Regions from separate parts of the Streptomyces sp. NPDC056479 genome, predicted to be linked through region 3. Evidence: riboswitches for the same ligand, from Rfam matches in the RefSeq annotation. Region 3 holds a riboswitch; each other region holds the start of a gene.
The links. A riboswitch is a leader RNA that binds a small molecule or an ion and turns the genes downstream of it on or off. The one in region 3 is predicted to bind cyclic di-AMP.

Region 1: another riboswitch for cyclic di-AMP. It lies ahead of ACFQ6S_RS35975 (NlpC/P60 family protein); the one in region 3 lies ahead of ACFQ6S_RS16095 (M23 family metallopeptidase).
Region 2: another riboswitch for cyclic di-AMP. It lies ahead of ACFQ6S_RS23895 (transglycosylase family protein); the one in region 3 lies ahead of ACFQ6S_RS16095 (M23 family metallopeptidase).

What each region holds. Positions count from the first base shown of each region.
Region 1 covers NZ_JBHTRZ010000011.1:44,851-52,702, reverse strand. Annotated here, with positions in the region: gene ACFQ6S_RS36010 (MFS transporter) at 1-98, shown strand, start outside; gene ACFQ6S_RS36005 (esterase-like activity of phytase family protein) at 152-1,345, shown strand; gene ACFQ6S_RS36000 (hypothetical protein) at 1,417-1,605, shown strand; gene tgmA (putative ATP-grasp-modified RiPP) at 1,808-1,999, shown strand; gene tgmB (ATP-grasp ribosomal peptide maturase) at 2,015-2,959, shown strand; gene ACFQ6S_RS35985 (hypothetical protein) at 3,028-3,195, shown strand; partial or broken gene ACFQ6S_RS35980 (TIM barrel protein) at 3,209-3,391, opposite strand; gene ACFQ6S_RS35975 (NlpC/P60 family protein) at 3,447-4,868, opposite strand; cyclic di-AMP (ydaO/yuaA leader) riboswitch at 4,877-5,081, opposite strand; gene ACFQ6S_RS35970 (NAD-dependent epimerase/dehydratase family protein) at 5,223-6,281, opposite strand; gene ACFQ6S_RS35965 (glucarate dehydratase family protein) at 6,419-7,678, opposite strand.
Region 2 covers NZ_JBHTRZ010000006.1:101,267-109,118, reverse strand. Annotated here, with positions in the region: gene ACFQ6S_RS23920 (protein kinase) at 1-611, shown strand, start outside; gene ACFQ6S_RS23915 (SurA N-terminal domain-containing protein) at 861-1,505, shown strand; gene ACFQ6S_RS23910 (nucleoside triphosphate pyrophosphohydrolase) at 1,576-2,559, shown strand; gene ACFQ6S_RS23905 (cytochrome P450) at 2,708-3,988, shown strand; gene ACFQ6S_RS23900 (transglycosylase family protein) at 4,155-5,189, shown strand; cyclic di-AMP (ydaO/yuaA leader) riboswitch at 5,399-5,598, shown strand; gene ACFQ6S_RS23895 (transglycosylase family protein) at 5,603-6,292, shown strand; gene eno (phosphopyruvate hydratase) at 6,671-7,852, shown strand, end outside.
Region 3 covers NZ_JBHTRZ010000003.1:1,028,724-1,036,575, forward strand. Annotated here, with positions in the region: gene ACFQ6S_RS16080 (GNAT family N-acetyltransferase) at 1-1,974, opposite strand, end outside; gene ACFQ6S_RS16085 (HPr family phosphocarrier protein) at 2,154-2,435, shown strand; gene ACFQ6S_RS16090 (GntR family transcriptional regulator) at 2,599-3,294, opposite strand; gene ACFQ6S_RS16095 (M23 family metallopeptidase) at 3,483-4,268, opposite strand; cyclic di-AMP (ydaO/yuaA leader) riboswitch at 4,282-4,444, opposite strand; gene ACFQ6S_RS16100 (M16 family metallopeptidase) at 4,646-6,034, opposite strand; gene ACFQ6S_RS16105 (M16 family metallopeptidase) at 6,031-7,386, opposite strand.

The sequences.
Region 1 (7,852 bases), on a different contig from region 3:
TCTTCACCGGGATCGCCGCGGTGATCGCCCTGCTCGTCATCCAGGTCCGCCCTTCGGACCTGGAGCGGCTGCAGGGCGGCGGGATGCCGACTCCCTGACTCGACGTCTGTCGTTGGCACACCCGTCACCCGGCGCTCTTACTGTGCGCGCCATGAGAAGAATTACGATCATGGTCAGTGCCGCGGTGCTGACCGTCGGCCTCGCGTCCCCCGCCGTGGCCGACCGCGGTGGGCAGGACTTCGGCCGGGCCACGCTGACCGGCTTCGCGTCGCTGCCCGCCGAGACGTTCGTGCCGGGCAGCGAGCCGTCCGGCTCCGCCATCGGTGCGGGCCCCTTCAACGGAATCGCGGCGCCGTTCGCGCACCAGCCGGTGCAGGGCTTCAGCGGTGTCGTGAACCGGCGTGACGGCACCTTCGACGTGCTGTCGGACAACGGCTACGGCAACAAGGCCAACAGCGCCGACTTCCAGCTGCGCGTCCACCGCATCAAGCCGGACACGCGGACCGGCGAGGTCAAGGTGCTCGGCGGGTTCAACCTGAGCGACCCCGACCGCCACGTGTCGTTCCCGCTGACGCGGGCCGACCGGGTGCTCACCGGCGCCGACTTCGACGTCGAGTCGATCCAGCGGATGCCCGATGGGACGTACTGGCTGGGCGACGAGTTCGGCCCCTGGCTGCTGCACTTCTCCGCCAAGGGCCGCCTCCTGGAGGCTCCCATCGCGCTCGACGGGGTGAAGGCGCCGGAGAACCCGTACCTGGACGGCGCCCAGCCGAACATAGCGAGCAGCAAGGGTTTCGAGGGCCTGGTCCGCTCCGTGGACGGCCGCCGTCTCTACCCGCTCCTCGAAGGCACCGTGAACGGGGACACCCCCGGCGATCTGCGGTTCAGCGAGTTCGACCTGCGCATGCGCGCGTACACCGGGAAGCGGTTCGTCTACCGCCTGGAGTCGACCGCGAACGCCATCGGGGACGCCATCGCCGTCGACCGGCACCGGTTCCTGGTCATCGAGCGCGATGGCGGGCAGGGCGACACGGCCAAGTTCAAGCGGATCTACCTCGCCGACACCCGGGACCGCAACGGCGACGGGCTGATGGACAAGACACTGGTCGCCGACCTGCTGGACATCGCCAACCCCAAGGGGCTCGGCGGCTTCGGGGAGACCTTCCGCTTCCCCTTCCAGACGATCGAGGACGTGAACCTCGTCGACGACCGGACGCTGGCCGTCCTGAACGACAACAACTTCCCGTTCTCCTCGGGCCGTACGGCCGGCCAGGCGGACGACAACGAGTTCATCACCATCCGGCTCGCGGAGCGACTGCACGCCGACAAGCGCGCGTTCCGCTGACCTCCGGGCGTGGCTGGACCGGTCGAGGGGGCGATCGGTCCAGCACACGGAACGACACATCCGGCGCCGCCATGGCGTACGAGGCCTTACGGGAGCACCAGCCGGTCATCACCTGGCGGGAGTTCGCCGGATTCGGCGCGACGCCGGGCATGCAGGCGCTCGACGCAGGCATCGGGCTGATCGACGATCAGATCACCCAACTGACCCAGGCCGCCCCGCCCTTGCTCCGCGCACTGCGCTCGGACGCCGCGGAGGCCTGAGGGGGCCCACCGGGCACCGCTCGCCCAGTCACCGGTGACAGTTCTCGCGCCGCGTCCGATGAGTGACTTGTGGGGACCGTGCAAGCGGCTGGTGCCCTTGATGTGTGACCACGTTCACCCTGATGTGGCGGAAAGTGATGAATTCCTTACGCAAGTGACGCGTAAAGGACGGTAACTCAGACAACGACCGTGGAGGCTTCGAGTGCGACCGTTCACTCTCAACTACGCGATATCCAGGGGGCTTCCGAGCGCGGTGATCCCCTATCACTTCGACGCGGCCAGGCAACTGAACGTTCTTCCCGACGGACGCCCCGCCGTCAGTGACCCGGACCTGATGCTCGCGGCCGGCACGACGACGTCCACCGCCGGGTCCGCGACCCACTTCGACGACTGACGGACCGGGCCGCGCATGACGGTTCTGATCCTCACGTCCGAGGAGGACGTGACCGCCGACATGGTGGTGGCCAGGCTGCACGGGACGGGAACGCCCGTGATGCGCCTGGACCCCGCCGACCTGCCGGGCAAGGCCGTGCTGTCCGCCGACTACGCCCACGGCGACTTCGACGGCCACCTGTCGGTCAACGGACACGTGCTCAGCATGGGCGGTCTGCGCTCCATCTGGGTGCGCAGGCCCGGCGAACCGGCCGCGCACGCGGCCGAGCCCTCACCTTGGCTGACCGCCGAGACCCGGCAGGCGCTGTACGGGATGCTCTACTCCGCCACCGCACGGTGGATGAACCATCCGCGCAACGCCGACCAGGCCCGGCTGAAGCCCTGGCAGCTGCGGGTCGCCCACGTCAGCGGCTTCGCCGTGCCGCCGACGGTCTTCACCACGGCACCCCGGCTGGCGCGGGAGTTCGCCGAGGAGTACCGGGACGTCGTGGTGAAGTCCGCCTCGGGGCCGCCGCCCGGTGAGCCGGCGCTGGCCCTGCCCACCACCCTCGTCGGCCCCGACGCGGACTTCTCGGCCGTCGCGGCCGGGCCCGCGCTGCTCCAGCGGTACGTCCGCAAACGGGCCGACATCCGCCTCACCAGCGTGGGTCCCCGGCTGTTCGCCGCACGCAAGGCCGCCGAACCCGACCAGGTCGACGGCCGCTACGGCGACACCGGGCACGGCTGGGAACCGGTTCCGGTCCCGGACCGCATCGGCAAGTCGGTGCACGAGTACGTCACTCTGGCCGGACTGGCGTACGCCGCCTTCGACTTCGCCGAGGACGAGGACGGCATCTGGTGGTTCCTGGAGTGCAACCAGAGCGGCCAGTTCGGCTTCGTCGAGCTGGAGACCGGGCAGCCCATCGCGGAGACGGTCGCCCTGTGGCTGGCGCAGCGCGGGGCGGAACGCCGCGGCGGGTGAGCCGGCCCGCACTACGTTGGGTCGGGCCAGGGACATACGGGCAACGGCGGGACGGGGAGGAAGACGCGATGACCACGCGGCGGACGATCGCTCCGGAGGAGATCGACACGCTGAATCTGGCCGATCCGCGGCTGCGCGCCGAGAGCGATCTGTCCGCCGTGTGGCACCACTTGAGGGAGCGTCGCCCCCTCCACAGCTGCCTCAGCACCCTGCCGCTCGCGCTGAAGGCCGCCTGAACTGCCCTGCGGCCTACGCGGCCAGTTCCTTGCGGATGCGGTCCAGCATGAACGCCGAGGATTCCTCGGCCCGTTCCTCCCAGGCGAAGACGCAGGCCGTGGCGACGCCGTCGACGTTCAGTTCGCGCAGCGTGCCGAAGAAGGCGTCCCAGTCGATCTCGCCCTGGCCGATGTCCAGGTGCTGGTGGATACGGGCAACGCACGACCACCCCGCCTCGAAGGAGACGGGGTGGTGATGGCCGGTCGACCGCTCAGGCGGGGCGTATCGCGCTGTGGATCGCCGCCTCGCCGGCGTAGTGGATCGACTCCTCGCGGATGATGGCCCCCGGCCCCGGGGCGTGGATCATCATGCCGTTCCCGGAGTAGATACCGACGTGCCCGGCATGGAAGAGCACCAGGTCACCGGGCTCCAGACGGGTCAGGGCGACCCCCTGGCCGGCGATCGCCTGCTCCTGAGCCGTGCGCGGGAGGCTGATGCCGGCGGCCTTCCAGGCTGCCTGGGTGAGGCCGGGGCCGTCGTATGCCTCCGGGCCGGTCGTGCCCGAGACGCAGGGCTTGCCGAGTTGGGCGCGGGCGAACTCCAGGGCGCGGATGGACCGGGTGTCCTGCGGCCCCGTCGAGGTGAGGGCGGGGTAGGCGCCGAGGGTCTGGTCCGTGACCGGGAGCGCGAGGACGTCGGCGATGGGGGCCGGCGCGGCCGCGGGCCAGGCCGTGGCGCCGGGCGGGACCGTGGTGAGGTCGGCGGCCGACTGCGCTTGCAGTGCCTGCCACTGTGCCTCGGGTGAGGGCTGGATCGGATCCGGCGTCGCGCTCCAGTTGTCAGCCGCGGGCAGGACCAGCGGCGCCGTGAGCGGATCGTTCTGCCGCGCGAGGTAGGTGGACAGCAACTGCCGGGCCCGGTCCAGCTTGCGCTGGTTCTGCTCCTTGGTCGTCCGCAGTGCGGAGCGCTGCTGCGGCTCGGCCGCCGGTGCGGTGTCCCAGGCCGTGTCCGGGGCGTTTCCGGCCGGGAGAGCGAGGACGGGCGGGATGACCTGGGTGGCCTGAAGGTCCGCTCCCGGTGCCGGCGGGGCGGGCGGCAGGGCGGCGATCGGGCCGGCGGTGAGCTCCGCGAGGGGAGCCGCGCCGATGGCCCGAGCGGACGTCGACTCGGCGGCCGGCCCGGCCGTGAGTTCCAGCGCCGGGCGGCCGGAGGAGTCCCGCGCCCGGTCGGGGCCGTCCAGCTCGCGCGGAGGCCGCTGCGGGGCGGGCCGGTCCGGCGTCCGGTCGCTCGGCAGCACCGCCGGCACGGTCGGACCCAGCTTTGCGCGTGCGACGTCGAACCACTGCCGGGTGACGCTGTCGAGTGCGGGGTCGCCGCCCCTGCTCTCGCCGGCCCGGGGCGCTGCGGCGGGCGAGGATCCGAAGTCCGCCGGCCGGGCGGCGCGCTTGCGCGGTCCCGTCGACGCCGCGCGGGTGGCGTTGAAGGTCCCCGAGTCGGTCTCGGCCCGGTCGTAGAGCGAGCTGATGCGTCGGCCGACCTCTTCACGGCTGGGCGTCTCGTCCGCCGCCGAGGGGGTGGCGCCCGCCGTCTGGCCGAGCAGGGCCACCGACGTGAGGGCCGCTGACGCGAGTGCGGAGTTGCGCATGCCGGGGAGGCTGAGAGCCCCCGGCCGCGCGGTGCCTTCCGGCGCCATGGGCGACGTACTCCTTCCTGATCCGCCTACCGAGTTAGCGGTGGGGGTACCCCCAGGCCGTTCAGGCTCTGGGGGAGGGTTCGGGCGGTTGTTCCGGAAGGTGTGCCCTACGGCCTGTGCCCCGAGGGGCAGTTGGCCGATTCACCCCAAGTTCGGTTGGGTCCCCGGCTCCAGTGAACCCTGCGGGCGCACCGGACTCGGCGGAAGCCGCGCGTCCCGGCGGGGTTCGCCGGAGATCGTCGTGCGGTCTGAGCCGTAACCTAGCCAACTTGTGCGCCTCCCGTGAAGGTTGAGGCGTTAAATGTCCGATACGTTTCTGTGACCTTCGACGCTTGCGCGGAGCGGGAGCCCGATTTACTGCGCGGTGCGTCTACGTCGCCACGCTTCGTAGTGATCCAGGACCGTTTCCTCGATCGGGCGGTAGGTGATGCCCAGTTCGCTCACACTGCGGCTGTTGTCCACCCGGAACCGGATGCCAAGGTGTTTGCGGATGTAATCCTGGCTCAGTCCGAAGGCCGGACCCAGGACGCGCACCGGCCAGTGCGGGAGCGCGGTGCGCGGGAGGCGGAGATCGCGGGGGTATCGGGTCCGCAGGATGCGGGACATCTCGTGGAACGACGTCATGGTCTCGGACGCCACGATGTAACGGCCCTTCGCGTCCGGGTTCTCGGCCGCCGCGATGTGCGCGTCGGCCACCTCCCGCACGTCCGCCGTGGTGAAGCTGAAGTCCGGTGCGCCGTAGAAGAAGTAGCCGTTGAACAGCTCCTGGAGCAGGAACAGACTGCCCGACTCCGAGGTGGGCGTGAGGGACGGACCCAGGATCAGGCCGGGGTTGACCGACACCATGCGCCAACGCCCCTGCGCGGCCTCCGCGTCCCACGCGGCGCGTTCGGCGACCGTCTTCGCGTAGTGGTACGGATTGTTCTCCACCGTGCTGGTGGTGTTGAAGTACCGCTCCGACAGCACCCCGTCGTCCATCTCCAGGACGTCCGCGTAGTCGCCGAAGATCGCGCCCACGGTCGAGGTCAGGACGAGCCTGTCCACCGTGGGCGTCCGCTCGATGGCCGCCAGCACATTGCGCGTGCCGAGCAGGGCCGGGTCGACCATGTCCCGGCGCCCGTCCTTGATCTTCTCCGGCATACGGAACGGCGACGCCACATGGAACACGGTCCGGCACGCCGTCATCGCCTCGTCGAAGGAACCCTCGGCCAGCAGGTCCGCCTCGAACAGCGACAGTTGCCCGGGGTGCGCCTCCTGCATCTCCCGCAGCGGCCGCACTTTGGCCGTGGCCGCCGAGCTCCGTACGGTGGCGTGCACCCGATGACCGCGCTCCAGCAGCCGCTTCACCAGATGACTGCCGACGAACCCGCTGCCACCGGTTACCAACACGGCCGTCGACCCGTCTGCGCCCACCCTCACTCCTTCGCCCGCGCGGAAGCCGGTCGATCACGGTAGCGGCGTTGCCCGTGCGGGGCCATGGCTGCGATGGAGCCCGATCGCTCGGGACGCCAAGGTCCTCGCCGCGGCCGGCGTCCGGCACCGCGTCGAGGTCACCAGCGCGGCAGTCGCAGTTCGTACTCCGGGTGGATCCGCCGCATGTAGCCGGTGTCGTCACGGGAGCGCACCCCCGAGTCGACGTACAGCCGGTGCAGCCGGTCGAGGGCGTCGTGGTCGAGGTCCACCCCCAGGCCGGGTCCGGTGGGGACCTCGACCGCCCCGTCGCGCAGCTCCAGGACGCCGGGGACGATCACGTCGTCGGCCGAGTTCCACGGGTAGTGCGTGTCGCAGGAGTGGTCGAGGCCGGGAATGGCCGACGCCACATGGGTCAGGGCCGCGAGGCTGATGCCCAGGTGCGAGTTGGAGTGCATCGACAGGGCGATGCCGAACGCCTCGCAGACGGCGGCCAGTTCACGGGTGCGGCGCAGTCCGCCCCAGTAGTGGTGGTCGGTCAGCAGGACTTGGATCGCGTTCTGCTCGATCGCCGGCTTCAGATGCTCCCAGGCGATCACACACATGTTGGTGGCAAGAGGGAGCGGCGCGTCGTTCGCGACCTCGGCCATGCCGGGGATGGTCGCGGTCGGGTCCTCCAGGTACTCCAGTACGCCGTCCAGCTCGCGTGCCACGTACCGCGAAGTCTCCACCGTCCAGGCCGTGTTGGGGTCCAGGCGCAACGGCAGGCCGGGGAAGGCCTCCGCCAGCGCCCTGATCGCCGCGATCGCCTCGTCCGGCGGGAAGACGCCGCCCTTGAGCTTGAACGAACGGAAGCCGTACCGCTGTTGCATCAGCCGGGCCTGCTCGACGATCCCGGCGGGATCGAGCGCCTCACCCCAGTCGTCGCCGACCGCCGGGCGGCCGTCGAGGGCGGGGTGTTGCGCCCACTTGTAGAAGAGGTACGCGGCGAAGGGCACCGAGTCCCGGACCCTGCCGCCGAGCAGATCGCTGACCGGACGGCCGAGCAGCCTGCCCTGGGCGTCGAGGCAGGCGACCTCCACCGCCGAGGTGGTCCAGCCGCGTTCGTGGGAACTGGGCACGGTGGGCAGCAGCGCTGCGTCGACCGCGGCCGTCACGGCCGTCGTGTCGAAGACGTCCATGCCGACGACCACCTTCGCGGCCGCCCGCAGTCGCTCCAGACGGGCGGCGCCGCCCGGGGATTCGCCGAGGCCCACCGTGCCGTCCTCCAGGACGAGTTGGAGGATGACGCGCAGGGCGAGGGGCTCGTGGACGCCGTTGGAGTTGAGCAGGGGCGGGTCGCGGAAGGCGATCGGGGTGACGATCAGCTCGCGGATCCGGGTGCCGTCGGTGCTGCTCATGCGCGGACCGCCTCCAGGCCGTGGTTCATGTGCATGTACGTGAACTCACTTCACGCACCTAGATGATCAATCAAGCTATGAATCGCTCCCGTCGTATGTCAAGACATGGTTGCCGGATCTCGCCGGACCTCTGACGGAGGCTCTCCGTGGGGCGGTTTCGGGTCACCCCGGGAA
Region 2 (7,852 bases), on a different contig from region 3:
CGGCGCCCCAGCCCGCTCCCGCCACCCCGATCCCGTCCGACATCGAGAAGACCGGTGTCGCGCGGGCCGTCGACGAGGTCAAGCGCCTCCTCGGCGAGGGCCGTATCACCCAGGCCGTCGACATCCTCGGCGCGATCCTGCCCACCGCCGCCGAGCAGCACGGTGAGCACTCCCCGGTCGTGCGCACCCTGCGCAAGCAGTACGCGGCCACGCTCATGGACGACGGTCAGTACCGGCGTGCGCTGCCCGAACTGCGCCGTCTCGCCGACGAACGCGCCGCCGAGGCCGGCCAGGCCGACCCACAGGCCCTGCGCTTCCGCTTCGACGTGGCCCAGTGCCTGGAACAGCTCGGCGATCCGGCGGCCGCGCTCGCCCAGTACCGCGCGCTGCTGCCGTACTACGAGAACCAGTACGTCTCCGGCGACCCCGAGCTCGCCCACGACGTCCGCCGCCGCATCGGCCACCTCCTGCTCGCGCTGGGCGACCGGCCCGCCGCCCACGACACCCTGGCCCGCCTGCTGATCGACGTGGAGCGCAGGCACGGCCCCGGCCACCCGGTCGCTGCGGAGGTAAGGCGGACCCTGCAGTGGCTGGGGCAGGTGCGCGGCTAGCGCACCGCGCGCCAGGACGTACCGCAGCGGCTACTGCGGCTCGGAGCGGCTGCACGATCACCGTGGACCGCGACGCCTGGGACGGACCGTTGGCCATCAGGGGCTGACCCCCGTACGGCGAGGTGCGGCGGTGCCCGAAGTCCTGGTGAATCGTTGGTCCAATGGGTTGGCCAGAGCCTGCCCACTGCCTACCATCGATCACCGCAAGACTTTGTGCACCGTCGCACAAGCTCTCCTCGGGAGGTCTCCTTGCACCGCCGCCGTCGTACCGCGCTCCTGCTCTCCGCCGTGATCGTCGCGGCGCCCCTGCTCACCGCTTGCGGATCCGACGCGCACCCCGGTGCGGCCGCCGTCGTCGGCGGCCAGCGGATCACCGTCTCGCAGCTGGAGAACAGGGTGAGCGAGGTCCGCGCGGCACAGCGCGCGGCCGTGCCGGACGAGGCCGCGTACGCGCAGGTCATCGCCAAGTCCGGCAGCCTCCCGCGCGACGTCCTGCACAACATGGTCCTCGACGAGGTCCTGCACGAGGCCGCTCAGGACGCGGGCGTGAGCGTCACCCGCAAGGAGATCCAGGGGATGCGCGGCGAACTGGAGGACCAGGTCGGCGGCGCCAAGGCCCTGGAAGCCGCCTGGCTCCAGCAGTACGGCATCCCGCCGCAGCGCCTCGACGAGAACCTGCGCCTCCAGCTCGAGGCCCAGAAACTCGCCACCAGCCTCGGCACCGACACCGGCAAGCCCGCCTTCTGGAACGCGCTGGCCGAGGCGTCCAAGAGGCTCGACATCGACCTCAACCCGCGCTACGGCACCTGGGACGTCCAGAAGAGCAGCCGGGCCGACGCCAAGACGCCGTGGGTGCGCGAGGTGACGGCGGCGGGGACGCCGCAGACGATGTGACCGCCGGGCTGTCCCGCCCGGCCTGTGGATAACTCCGGGGGTCGTCGGTCGCTTGGGTTACGTTCGGATCGTGAACGCAACCAGTCCCGAAGCCGCCGCCCCCGGCCGCATCGTCCTGCTCACCACCAGCCACCGCGTCGCCCCCGGCCTGCTGTCCTGGCCCGCGTGGCAGGTGCTGCACTCCGCCGACCGTGTGCTGTGCGCGGACGGCGCGCATCCGCAGCTGCCGTATCTGCGCGAGGCCGGGATCAGCGTCGACGAGGCCGCCCCGACCGCCCAGGACCTGATCGAGGCGTGCGCCGGCGGCCGCACGGCCGTGGTCGTGGCGACCGGAGAGGGCGAGCCCGCACTCACCGACGGCCTCGCCCGCCTCGCCGGCACCGGCCGCGTCCAGATGCCGGACCTGGAACTGCTCCCTGCCTCCTACGACCTGCCCGGCGCCCGTCTCCTCGACCTCGTCCAGGTCATGGACCGCATCCGCACCGAGTGCCCGTGGTCCTCCCAGCAGACCCACAAGGGCCTGGCGAAGTACGGCATCGAGGAGGCCTACGAACTCGTCGAGGCGATCGAGGACGGCGACCGCGACGAACTCCGCGAGGAACTGGGCGATGTCCTCCTCCAGGTCGTCTTCCACGCCCGTATAGCGGAGGAGGACCCGGAGGCCCCCTTCTCCATCGACGACGTGGCCGGCGGCATCGTCACCAAGCTCATCCACCGCCACCCCCATGTCTTCGGCGACGAGACGGCGACGACCCCCGAGGAGGTCAAGGAGCACTGGCTGCGCACCAAGGCGGTGGAGAAGCAGCGCGAGTCGGTGACGGAGGGCATCCCCCTCGGCCAGCCGGGACTCGCCCTCGCGGCGAAGCTGGCGTCCCGGGTGCGGACGGCGGGCCTTGAGGTGCCGCTGCCGACGGGCGAGGGCCTCGGGTACGAGCTGCTGGCGATGGCGGTCAGAGCGGAGGCGGCCGGGGTGGACCCGGAGGCGGCCCTGCGGGTGGCGGCACGCGCCTACCGGGACGCGGTGCGAGCCGTTGAAGGCCTCGGCGCCCAGTAGCGTCCCCCGCCCTCGCCGGACTCCCCGCTTCCCCGCGCCCTCAGCAGAACCCTCGTTTCCCGGCCCCCTCGCCTTCGCACTCCCCCCAGACGGCCCCCGCTTCCCGCCCCCTCGGCAAATCCCCCAACCCGCCAGCTACCGTCAAGGAGTGACCAACCAGCCCCACCCCCCGACCCCCACCCCCGCGGCCCCCGAGCTCTTCACCTGGGAGTTCGCCACCGACCCCTACCCCGCGTACGCCTGGCTCCGTGAGCACGCCCCCGTGCACCGGACCCGGCTGCCCAGCGGGGTGGAGGCCTGGCTGGTCACCCGGTACGCCGACGCCAAGCAGACCCTCGCCGACCCCCGGCTCTCCAAGAACCCGGCTCACCATGACGAGCCCGCGCACGCCAAGGGCAAGACCGGTATCCCGGGGGAACGCAAGGCCGAGCTGATGACGCATCTGCTCAACATCGACCCGCCGGACCACACCAGGCTCCGCCGGCTCGTCTCCAAGGCCTTCACGCCCCGCAGGGTCGCCGAGTTCGCCCCCCGGGTGCAGGAGCTCACGGACCACCTCATCGACCAGTTCGCGCGGAAAGGGAGTGCCGACCTGATCCATGAGTTCGCCTTCCCGCTCCCCATCTACGCCATCTGCGACCTGCTCGGCGTCCCCCGCGAGGACCAGGACGACTTCCGGGACTGGGCGGGCATGATGATCCGGCACCAGGGCGGCCCGAGGGGCGGGGTCGCGCGGTCGGTGAAGAAGATGCGCGGGTATCTGGCCGACCTCATCCACCGCAAGCGCGAGGCACTCCCCGCCACCCCCGACCCCGGGGAGGACCTCATCTCGGGCCTGATCCGCGCCTCCGACCACGGTGAGCACCTCACCGAGAACGAGGCCGCGGCCATGGCCTTCATCCTGCTGTTCGCCGGTTTCGAGACAACCGTCAATCTCATCGGCAACGGCACCTACGCCCTGCTCACCCACCCCGAGCAGCGCGCCCGTCTCCAGTCCTCCCTGGCCGCCCACGACACCGCCCTCCTCGAGACCGGCGTCGAGGAACTCCTGCGCTACGACGGCCCCGTCGAGCTCGCCACCTGGCGGTTCGCCACCGAGCCGCTCACCATCGGCGGGCAGCAGATCGCGGCCGGCGACGCCGTCCTCGTCGTCCTGGCCGCCGCCGACCGCGACCCGGCGCGGTTCGGCCACCCGGACGTCCTGGACCTGGGCCGCCGTGACAACCAGCACCTCGGTTACGGCCACGGCATCCACTACTGCCTCGGCGCCCCGCTCGCCCGTCTGGAGGGCCAGACCGCCCTCGGCACGCTCCTCACCCGCCTCCCGGACCTCCGACTCGCGGCGGATCCGGGGGAGTTGAGATGGCGCGGCGGACTGATCATGCGCGGACTGCGCACTCTTCCGGTGGAGTTCACCCCGCTTGGGTGAGTCTGTCCGCCCTCGCGAACGTGACATGCGCTCAAGTCTGTGATCTTCACGTGATCTACGCGGCATTAACTTGTGACAAGTGATCGTCTGCCTATACGTTCACGGATCAACAAGGCGCCCAGGTTTCACGCGCCACAGTCACTGCTGTCTCGTGAAAGGCGCCCGCATGCTCTCCGGGAACGGTCGTCACCGTCGCCCTCGTCAGGCTCCGGCTCTTCTCGTCGCGGCCGGGGTGACCGGTTCCGCCATCGCCATCCCGCTCCTCGGTGCCTCGGGCGCCAGCGCGGCCGACGGCAATGTGTGGGACAAGGTCGCCGAGTGCGAGAGCGGCGGCTCCTGGAGCGCCGACACCGGCAACGGGCGGTACGGCGGACTCCAGTTGACCCAGGACGACTGGGAGAAGTTCGGCGGCCTCGACTACGCCTCCACCCCCGACCTGGCCAGCCGCTCGCAGCAGATCGCCGTGGCGCAGGACGTCCTGGCGGACCGGGGGACCAGCCCCTGGGGCACCTGTGCGGTGCTCAACGGGCTCACCAAGGCGTCCGGCTCGGTCGACCTCGACACCGGGGTGGCGGAGGACTCGCCCTCCGAGGTGTCCGGATCCTCCGGATTGCTCGATTCGCCCAAGTCGTCCAGCTCGTCCAGCTCGTCGGGTTCATCTGATTCATCGAGTGATTCCGAGTCCTCCGGCGCGTCGGCCTCGTCCGGCGATGCCTCGAACTCGCCGAGCGACTCATCCGACGCTTCGTCCGAATCGCCCGATAATTCCTCGTCTTCGCCCTCATCGTCCGCTTCGGCCGACAAGTCTGCGAAGTCCGATGCGTCACCCGACTCGGAAGCCTCACAGTCGCCGGACAGCTCTCCCATAGAGACCCCCAAGAGCGACAATCAGGACAACTCTGAGCAGGATGCGGGCTCCTGGAGCCTTGTCGACACCGGGTCGATCGACGACGCGGCGGCCGGCTCCGGGCGTCATCGCGGCCCCAGCGCCGACGAGAGCGCCGCCGTCGAGGGCGCCGTCAAGTCCTCCGGTCGCCACGCCTCGTACAGCGTCCGCCCCGGCGACACTCTCGCCTCCATCGCCGACTCCCTTGAGCTCGAGGGCGGGTGGCGCGCGCTGTATGACGCGAACAAGAAGGCCATCGGCGCCGACGCGAACCACATCTTCGCCGGTCAGACCCTGGACGTCCCTGCCGAATAATGGTCGAACAGGGCGAAAAACAGCGGCAGTTCGCGTCACGTTTCGCCATGTAATGTCCGTTTTGAAAGCAGTGAGAGATAGATCTCAGAAGCCCTGATCGTCTTTGTAATTCCCCGATTCGCGTGTCTACGGTCATGACCGCTCGCCACCAGTGCGAGCCCCGACAGCCGTCACGCCGAATCCTGCCGGCGGCCGTACGGGAACAGTCGTCGCGTCAAGCGCCGTAGGCAGGAGCGGGGGACCCAAGGTTTGCGCCGGGTCCGGCAGTTGAGGTCCTTCGGGGCCGCACGGCCGGAACCGGCTCGGGGTGAAGTCGCGCAGCGGGAGCCGAGAGGCGAACGTGCGCGGCCGGGCAACTCAACCGGCCCGAACCCGACAGCTCACCTCGTAGGCGTCGGTGAGGGGATCCAACCATGCTGTTTTCCAGCAAGGGCAAGCACCGTCGTCCGTCCAAGGCCGCTCGCGCCATCGCCGTCGTCGGCGTCACCGGTGCCGCCGCCGTCGCCGCCCCGCTGATGGCCGCCGGCAGCGCCTCGGCCGCCACCGCCTCCGAGTGGGACGCCGTCGCCCAGTGCGAGGCCGGCGGCAACTGGTCGATCAACACCGGCAACGGCTACTACGGCGGTCTGCAGTTCTCCGCCTCCACCTGGGCCGCGTACGGCGGTACCCAGTACGCCTCCACCGCCGACCAGGCCACCAAGGCCCAGCAGATCGAGATAGGCGAGAAGGTCCTCGCGGGCCAGGGCAAGGGTGCCTGGCCGAACTGCGGCACCGGCCTGTCGAGCGCCGCCTACAACGGCTCCTCCGCCAGTGGTTCCTCGCAGAGCAGCGAGACCACCACCCGCTCCTCCGAGCAGCAGTCGGCCTCCCGCTCCGCCGACCGCCCGGCCGCCAAGAAGAGCACCAAGACCGTCACCACCCCGACCGGCAAGAAGGTCAAGAAGGGTGACGGCGAGTACAAGGTCGTCAAGGGCGACACCCTCAGCTCGATCGCCGAGAAGAAGAACGTCAAGGGCGGCTGGGAGAACCTCTTCAAGCTGAACAAGGACATCGTCGAGGACGCGAACCTGATCTACCCGGGTCAGCAGCTGCACCTGAAGTAAGCCGGCGCGGCGGGCCGCGACATCCGGCGGCCCGCGGTACTACGCGGCCGACAGCTGAACCACAGCGCCTTCACATCCGTGGACCTCATAGTGAAGGCGTCGTGAGGGCCACCCCCGTCCCCACGAACTCCCCGCCTCGGTGCGTTTTCCCCCGTACGCACCGGGGCGGGGCTCTTTCTTGTGCGGGTCCGAGCGCGGGTCCGAGCGCGGGTCCGGACACGGGGCCGAGCGCGGATCGTTTTTGTTCCGTTCGGAAACAATTTACTCTCGGTTCTGTCCACGGGGCGGTCGACCGCTGGCCGAACGCCCGGAGCCGGTTAGGCTCGTCTCGCAGTACCCACCGCGGTCTGCGTACCCGCGTCACATCCGAAGAAGGAGATGCTCGTGCCGTCCATCGACGTCGTCGTAGCCCGGGAAATCCTGGACTCCCGAGGCAACCCCACGGTCGAGGTCGAGGTCGGCCTCGACGACGGCAGCACGGGTCGTGCCGCCGTCCCGTCCGGCGCCTCCACGGGCGCCTTCGAGGCCATCGAGCTCCGCGACGGTGACCCCAACCGCTACCAGGGCAAGGGCGTCGAGAAGGCCGTCCTCGCCGTCATCGAGCAGATCGGCCCGGAGCTGGTCGGCTACGACGCCACCGAGCAGCGCCTGATCGACCAGGCGATGTTCGACCTGGACGCCACCGACAACAAGGGCTCGCTCGGCGCCAACGCCATCCTCGGCGTCTCGCTCGCCGTCGCGCACGCCGCCTCCGAGGCCTCCGACCTCCCGCTGTTCCGCTACCTCGGTGGCCCGAACGCGCACCTGCTCCCCGTCCCGATGATGAACATCCTCAACGGTGGATCCCACGCGGACTCCAACGTCGACATCCAGGAGTTCATGATCGCCCCGATCGGCGCGGAGTCCTTCTCCGAGGCCCTGCGCTGGGGCACCGAGGTCTACCACACCCTCAAGAAGGTGCTGAAGAGCCGCGGCCTGTCCACCGGCCTCGGCGACGAGGGCGGCTTCGCCCCGAACCTCGGCTCCAACCGCGAGGCCCTCGACCTCATCCTCGAGGCCATCAAGGAAGCCGGTTACGCCCCCGGCGAGCAGATCGCCCTCGCGCTCGACGTCGCCGCCTCCGAGTTCTACAAGGACGGCAAGTACCTCTTCGAGGGCAAGGAGCGCTCCGCCGCCGAGATGACGGAGTACTACGAGGAGCTCGTGGCGGCCTACCCGCTCGTCTCCATCGAGGACCCGCTCTTCGAGGACGACTGGGCCGGCTGGAAGGTCCTCACCGACAAGCTCGGCGACAAGGTGCAGATCGTCGGCGACGACCTGTTCGTCACCAACCCGGAGCGCCTGGCCCGCGGCATCGACGACGGCGCCGCCAACGCGCTGCTCGTGAAGGTGAACCAGATCGGTTCGCTCACCGAGACCCTCGACGCCGTGGAGCTCGCCCAGCGCAGCGGCTTCAAGTGCATGATGTCCCACCGCTCCGGTGAGACCGAGGACGTCACCATCGCCGACCTGGCCGTCGCCACCAACTGCGGCCAGATCAAGACCGGCGCCCCGGCCCGT
Region 3 (7,852 bases):
GGAGGTGTCCGACGGCTCGGGCGGGGTCTCGGCGGGGAAGTCGAGGGGGCGGATCGGGTGGGCGCGGACCACGGAGCGGGGCGCCTTCGAGTCCGGCCGTGGTGCGGTGCTCGCCGCGGCCGACAGGGCTTCCGCGAGTCCGCCCAGTTCCACGTGCACCACCAGGACCGGCTTGCCCGGCACCCGCTCGGCGGCCGTCCTCAGTGCCTCCGCCAGCTCTGCGTCCCCGGTCGAAGCGTCGCCGATCGCCGGTATGGCGGTGACGACGACCGCGTCGCACGTCTCGTCGGCCAGCGCGCGCGACAGCGCCTGGTGGAAGTCCCTCGCCGACGCGGCCGTCGTCAGATCCAGCGGCGGCAGCGGCCGCAGGCCCTCCGACAGACACGCGTCGTAGGTCAGCAGGCCCAGCGACTCGGAGTTGCCCAGGATCGCCACACGCGGGCCGGCCGGCAGCGGCTGGCGCGCGAGCAGCAGTCCCGCGTCCACCAGCTCGGTGATGGTGTCCACGCGGATCACACCGGCCTGCCGCAGCAGTGCGGACACCGTGGCGTGCGGCAGCCGCGTGGCCCGGACGGCGTGCCCCTGCGGTGCCGCGCCGCCGTGCCGCGCGCCCTGGACCACGACCAGCGGCTTCGCCGCCGCCGTGCGCCGGGCGAGGCGGGTGAACTTGCGTGGGTTGCCGATGGACTCCAGGTACATCAGCGCGACGTCGGTGTCCGGGTCGTCGTACCAGTACTGCAGGACGTCGTTGCCGGACACGTCGGCGCGGTTGCCGGACGACACGAAGGTCGACACGCCCGTGACCCCGGTGACCCCGCCGCCGCGCCGGTGCAGCCGGGACAGCAGCGCGATCCCGATCGCGCCGGACTGCGCGAACAGCCCGATCCGGCCGGGACGGGGCATCTCGGGCGCGAGCGAGGCGTTCAGCCGTACGTCGGCGGAGGTGTTGATGATCCCGAAGGCGTTCGGGCCGATGATGCGCATGCCGTACGCGCGTGCCTGCCGTACGAGTTCGCGCTGGCGCTCGCGCCCGTCGGGCCCGCTCTCGGCGTAGCCCGCGGAGAGCACGACCAGGCCCTGCACGCCGTGCTCGCCGCACTCGGCGACGACCTCGGGGACGAGGGCGGCCGGCACGGCGACCACGGCGAGGTCGACCTGTTCCTCGATCTCCCGCACGGAACGCTGCGCCGGCACCGAGTCGAACTCCTTGAGGTCCTCCGGGAACGCCCTGTTCACGGCGTACAGCCGCCCCGTGAACCCGGCGTCCTTGATGTTGCCGAGGACGCTGCGGCCCACCCCGCCGGGCGTGCGGCCCACGCCGATGACGGCGACCGAGCCGGGCACCAGCAGCCGCTGCACGGACCGGGCCTCGGCGCGCTGCTCGCGCGCGTACTGCACGGCGAGCGAGCGGTCGGTCGGCTCCAGGTCGAACTCCAGGCGTACGACGCCGTCCTCGAAGCTGCGCTTCTGTGTGTACCCGGCGTCGGTGAACACCTTGATCATCTTGGTGTTGGCGGGCAGCACCTCGGCGGCGAACCGGCGGATGTCCCGCTCGCGCGCGACCGCGCCGATGTGTTCGAGCAGGGCGGAGGCGACGCCGCGCCCCTGGTGGGCGTCCTGGACGAGGAAGGCGACCTCGGCCTCGTCGGCGGGCGCGGACGCGGGCATTCCGTCGGCGCCGATCCGGTCGTAGCGTACGGTGGCGATGAACTCGCCGCCCACCGTGGCCGCGAGTCCCACCCGGTCCACAAAGTCGTGGTGCGTGAAGCGGTGGACGTCCTTGGCGGACAGTCGCGGGTAGGGCGCGAAGAAGCGGTAGTACTTCGACTCGTCCGACACCTGCTCGTAGAAGCTGACCAGGCGCTCGGCGTCATCAACGGTGATGGGGCGGATGCGCGCGGTGCCGCCGTCGCGCAGCACCACGTCGGCTTCCCAGTGGGCGGGGTACTCGTGCCTGTCCGAGGCGCTCTGCATGGGGCCCAGAGTACGGCTCGCGTACGACAACGGCGCGAGGCAGTCTGTGGAGGACGAACGTCGGGTCGAGGCCGCGACCCGAAGGTCACCGAAGGGCGGGACGTCCGTCCCGTTCCGGCATGCTTCACGGGTGTGGGAAACTGGTCTAGACAACCCTGAGAACCGAAGGGCAGCATCACATGGCTGAGCGCCGCGTCAACGTCGGCTGGGCCGAGGGCCTTCATGCCCGCCCCGCCTCCATCTTCGTCCGAGCCGCCACGGCCACAGGCGTCCCGGTGACGATCGCCAAGGCTGACGGCAACCCCGTCAACGCGGCCTCCATGCTGGCCGTTCTGGGCCTGGGCGCCCAGGGCGGCGAGGAGATCGTCCTCGCCTCCGACGCCGAGGGCGCGGACGCGGCCCTCGAGCGACTGGCGAAGCTGGTCGCCGAGGGTCTCGAGGAACTGCCCGAGACGGTCTGAGCCGCCTCGATTGTCGTTCGCGCGGCTCGTCGCTTCTAAGACGTCACCGCGCACACCTGAAGGGCTCGCTCGAATTATCGGGCGAGCCCTTCGCATTTCCCGATCACGGGCAGCATAAATAATCCCCGCCCATTTCTTTCCCTCTTTGTATACGGCGCCTGTGTTAATGCCGCAGGCTCGGCATGTTTACGGGATGTTGCGAATTCCTCACACGCTCCGCGCGCTCGCCGCCGGAGCCGAACCGCAGGCGGTGCGAGGACAGCGACCGTTCGATATGCAGCGCCGTGACCGCGCGGGCGCGTTCGCCGTCGCCGCGCGCCACCGCGTCCACGATCGCGCCGTGCTCGGTCCAGGACTCGACGGGGTTGACGGGTGCCTCCACGGCGTACATCCAGGCGACCTTGTGGCGTAGTTGGGTCAGCACCGAGGACAGGCCGGGGCTGCCGGAGGACTGGGCCAGCGTCTCGTGGAACCAGCTGCCCAGGGAGCGCAGATCCTCGCTGTTTCCGCGCCTGGCCCGCTCCTGCCCCAGCCTTACCAGGCCGCGCAGGACCTTCAGATGGGCCTCGGTGCGCCGCTGGGCGGCCCGGGAGGCGCCGAGCGGTTCCAGGAGGGTGCGCATCTCCAGCAGGTCGGCGGCCTCCTGCTCGGTCGGTTCGGCGACGCACGCGCCCGCGTGCCGCCGGGTCACCACGAAGCCCTCCGCCTCCAGGGTGCGCAGGGCCTCCCGGACGGGGACGCGGGAGACGCCGTAACGGCGGGCGAGGACTTCCTCGGTGAGTCGGCCGCCACGCTCGTAGACACCGGCCACGATGTCGTCCCGGATCGCCGTGCACACCGAATGCGCCGGAATACGCATGACCGACCTCCGCTTAATCCCCGTGAAACGTCGACGAATGACGTGTTCGCAGTGACTCTATTGCAACCGGCCAGAATTTCCGACGGAGGGCCGGAATCCATGGATATTTTTTGGTCAGCGGATCAGGGTCGGAAACGCCGAAAGCCCCGGCTCGGGAGCCGGGGCTTCGGGGAGGTGCGCCGGTGGCGTCAGATGTTCACGCCGTGCGAGCGCAGGTAGGAGACGGGGTCGATGTCGGAGCCGTACTCCTGCGTCGTGCGGGCCTCGAAGTGCAGGTGCGGCCCGGTGACGTTGCCGGTGGCGCCCGACAGGCCGATCTGCTGGCCGGGCGTGACGGTCTGGCCGACCGAGACGCCGATGGACGACAGGTGGCCGTACTGGGTGTACGTGCCGTCGTTCATCTTGATCACGATGTTGTTGCCGTACGCCCCACCCCAGCCGGCCTCGACGACCTTGCCGGAGGCGACCGCGTGGACGGTGGTGCCGCTGGCGGCGTGGAAGTCGATGCCGGTGTGGCTGCCGGAGGACCAGACGGCTCCGCCGGCCTTGTAGCCGGTGGAGACGTACGAGCCCGCGATCGGGGCGACGTAGGACAGCAGGCGCTTGCGCTCGGCCTCGCGAGCGGCGCGCTCCTTGGCCTCCCGCTCCTTCTTGGCCTTCTCGGCCGCCTTCAGACGCGCGGCCTCCTCGGCGGCCTTCTTCGCGGCGGCGGCCTCCTTGGCGGCCCGCTCCTGGGCGGCGGCCTGGGCGTCGAGCTGGTCGGCGATCGAGTTCTCGACGGTGATGGCGGGTATGAGGCCGGTCTGCTCCGCGGCGGGTTCGGCGGCGAGCGCCGGAGCGGCCAGGGTGCCTATGACACCGGTGGCGGTGAGCGCGGCGACGCCGGCAGCGCGGGCGGTGGTGCGCTCGAACCGGCTGGGCCGGCGGTGCTTCCCGGTGGGGCGGTTCTTCCCGGTGGCGCAGGTGAACGCCATGTAGTGGCTGGTCCTTTCCTTCCTTCTCGCCTACCGGGTTAGCTGACGGGTTCGGAGCAGGAAGGTCTCCTACGGACCCCCTCGCACAGGCGCGGGCGTCCGATTCACCCCAGGGACTTCGATGGGTCCCCGGCTCCCCTGGCTCGCGCCGTACGGGGACTCGGCGATGGCTGTCCGGTGCCGCGGCTGCGGCGCACTGCCTGACGGACAGCCCGGAAGACGCTAAACGGGGCATCTTTCAATCCCCAAACGGATCAGGGCTTTTGTAGCGCATCCCACAGGCCAGACAGGCAACCTCTCCTCAATTCGGGCATAAAGGGGCCCTGGTGACTCTTGCGTCACCAGGGCCCCTCAGCGCGCGTGGCGCCGTCTCGCGTCTACTCGGCCGCCACGACGGTGACTTCGCCGATGCCGAGGGCCTCGACGGGCTCCCGGATCTCGGCCGCGTCGCCGACGAGGATCGTCACCAGACGGTCCACCGGGAAGGCGCTCACGGCCGCGGCAGTGGCCTCGACGGTGCCGGTCGCGGCGAGCTGCTGGTACAGCGTGGCCTGGTAGTCGTCGGGCAGGTGCTGCTCGACCTGGTCCGCCAGCGTGTTCGCCACGGAGGCCGCGGTCTCGTACTTCAGCGGCGCCACCCCGACGAGGTTCTGCACGGCGAAGTCCCGCTCGGCGTCGGTCAGCCCCTCGGCGGCGACACCGCGCAGGACCTTCCAGAGGTCGTCCAGCGCGGGGCCGGTGTTCGGGGTGTCGACGGAGCCGCTGATGGCGAGCATCGCCGCGCCCGTGCCGTCCGGGGCGGAGCGCAGGACCTGCCCGAACGCGCGCACGCCGTAGGTGTAGCCCTTCTCCTCGCGCAGGACCTTGTCCAGGCGGGAGGTGAGGGTGCCGCCGAGGCAGTACGTGCCGAGCACCTGCGCGGGCCACACGCGGTCGTGCCGGTCGGAGCCGACACGGCCGATCAGCAGCTGCGTCTGGACCGCGCCGGGGCGGTCGACGATGACGACGCGCCCGGTGTCGTCCGCGGTCACCGGCGGGACGGGCCGCGGCTCGGCCGGGGAGCCGGTCCAGGCACCCAGGGTGTCGCCGAGCAGCGCGTCGAGGTCGACATCGGTGAGGTCGCCGACGACCACGACGGTGGAGGTCACGGGGCGTACATGCCGCTCGTAGAAGGCGCGTACGCCCGCGGAGTCGATGCCGGCGACGGTGTCCTCGGTGCCCTGGCGCGGGCGGGACATGCGCGAGGTCGCCGGGAACAGCTCCTTGGAGAGCTCCTTGGCGGCTCGGCGCGAGGGGTTGGCCAGCTCGTGCGGGATCTCGTCGAGCCGGTTGCGCACCAGGCGCTCGACCTCGGCGTCGTCGAACGCGGGCGCCCTGAGCGCGTCGGCGAGCAGGCCGAGCGCCTTGGCCAGACGGGAGACCGGCACTTCGAGGCTGACCCGGACGCCGGAGTGGTCGGCGTAGGCGTCGAGCGTGGCACCGCAGCGCTCCAGCTCGGCGGCGAACTCCTCTGCGGTGTGCTTGTCGGTGCCCTCGGACAGGGCGCGCGCCATGATCGTGGCGATGCCGTCGACGCCCTTGGGCTCGGCGTCCAGGGGCGTGTCCAGGAGCACCTCGACGGCGATGACCTGCTGGCCGGGGCGGTGACAGCGCAGGACCGTCAGGCCGTTGTCCAGCTTGCCGCGCTCGGGCGCCGGGAACGCCCAGGGCCGGGCCTGGCCGGCCTGGGGCTGCGGGTGGAACTCCATGCTGGCGAGCTCGGTCACTGGGCCGACTCCTCGTTCTCGTCGGTGGTGGCGGCGTCCAGTTCCTCGTCCTCGGCGGCGACCGGCTCGTACACCAGCACCGCGCGGTTGTCGGGACGCAGCCGTGCCTTGGCGACCGCCTGGACCTCCTCGGCGGTGACGTCGAGGACGCGCTTGACCGCGGTGAACGCCAGCTGCGGGTCGCCGAACAGGACGGCGTACCGGCACAGTTCGTCGGCGCGGCCCGCGACCGTGCCGAGCCGGTCCAGCCACTCGCGCTCCAGCTGGGCCTGGGCGCGCTCCATCTCCTCGGCGGTGGGGCCCTCCTGCGCGAAGCGGGCGAGCTCCTCGTCGACGGCCGACTCGATGACGGGGACCTCGACATCGCCGGAGGTCTTCACGTCCAGCCAGCCCAGGGAGGGCGCACCGGCCAGGCGCAGCAGGCCGAAGCCGGCCGCCACGGCCGTACGGTCGCGGCGCACGAGCCGGTTGTAGAGGCGGGAGGACTCGCCGCCGCCGAGCACGGTCAGCGCCAGGTCGGCCGCGTCGCACTCGCGCGTGCCGTCCGTCGGGAGGCGGTAGGCGGCCATCATCGCGCGCGCCGGGACGTTCTCCTCGACGACCTCGCGCAGCTGCTCGCCGATGACCTCGGGCAGCGAGCCGTCGCGCGGGGCGGGCTTGCCGTCGTGCGACGGGATGGTGCCGAAGTACTTCTCGACCCAGGCGAGCGTCTGCTCGGGGTCGATGTCGCCGACGATGGACAGCACGGCGTTGTTGGGCGCGTAGTAGGTGCGGAAGAACGCGCGGGCGTCCTCCAGGCTGGCCGCGTCCAGGTCGGCCATCGAGCCGATCGGTGTGTGGTGGTACGGGTGTCCGTCGGGGTACGACAGCGCGGTCAGCTTCTCGAAGGCGGTGCCGTACGGGACGTTGTCGTAGCGCTGGCGGCGCTCGTTCTTCACGACGTCCCGCTGGTTCTCCAGGCCCTCCTCGTCGAGCGCCACCAGGAGGCTGCCCATGCGGTCGGCCTCCAGCCACAGCGCGAGCTCCAGCTGGTGGGCCGGCATGGTCTCGAAATAGTTGGTGCGCTCGAAGCTGGTGGTGCCGTTCGGCGAGCCACCGGCGCCCTGGACGAGCTCGAAGTGCCCCGTGCCCTTCACACTGCTCGAGCCCTGGAACATCAGGTGCTCGAAGAGGTGGGCGAGTCCGGTACGGCCCTTGACCTCGTGGCGGGAGCCTACGTCGTACCAGAGGCAGACCGCGGCGACCGGCGTGAGGTGGTCCTCGGAGAGCACCACACGCAGGCCGTTGGCCAGGCGGTGCTCCGTCGCGGTGAGGCCGCCGGATTGTGCCTCCGGTGTGGCCGTGTGACCCATGGGCAAGGTGTCCTTCCGGTCGCGTGCGCTGCGTTCTGCCGAGCAGTTCGGCTTGAGTTCCTGCCACTGTATGCAGCGTCCGAAGGCTCGGCGAAGTTCCCGTTCAGAACGCCTTGGGTGCGCGGCTGTGTGCGGGGCGCAGGAACGCCCCGCGGGGACAGCCTGTCGCTTTCCCGCCTTCGGCGGGCTCGCACGGCTCTTGTCGATCACTCCGGCGAGTGAACGGTTTGGTGGCGTGAGCTTGCCAAAGGGGTCGGCGCACGGCGGGCGGGCGGCTTCGGAGTCCTGAGTACGACGTCGGAGGGACGCTCGCCGAGCGGTGTTCCGTCCCGGTGGCGGTTGTCGCGACTGCCGGGGAGATCTCGCCCGGCACGCCACGCTTTCCCGTGACAAGAACCCTGTCGACCTGGGCGGTTGCTGCCCGATCGGTCCCCTCGGTCGCGAGTGGGGCCGGCCGTCGGCGACA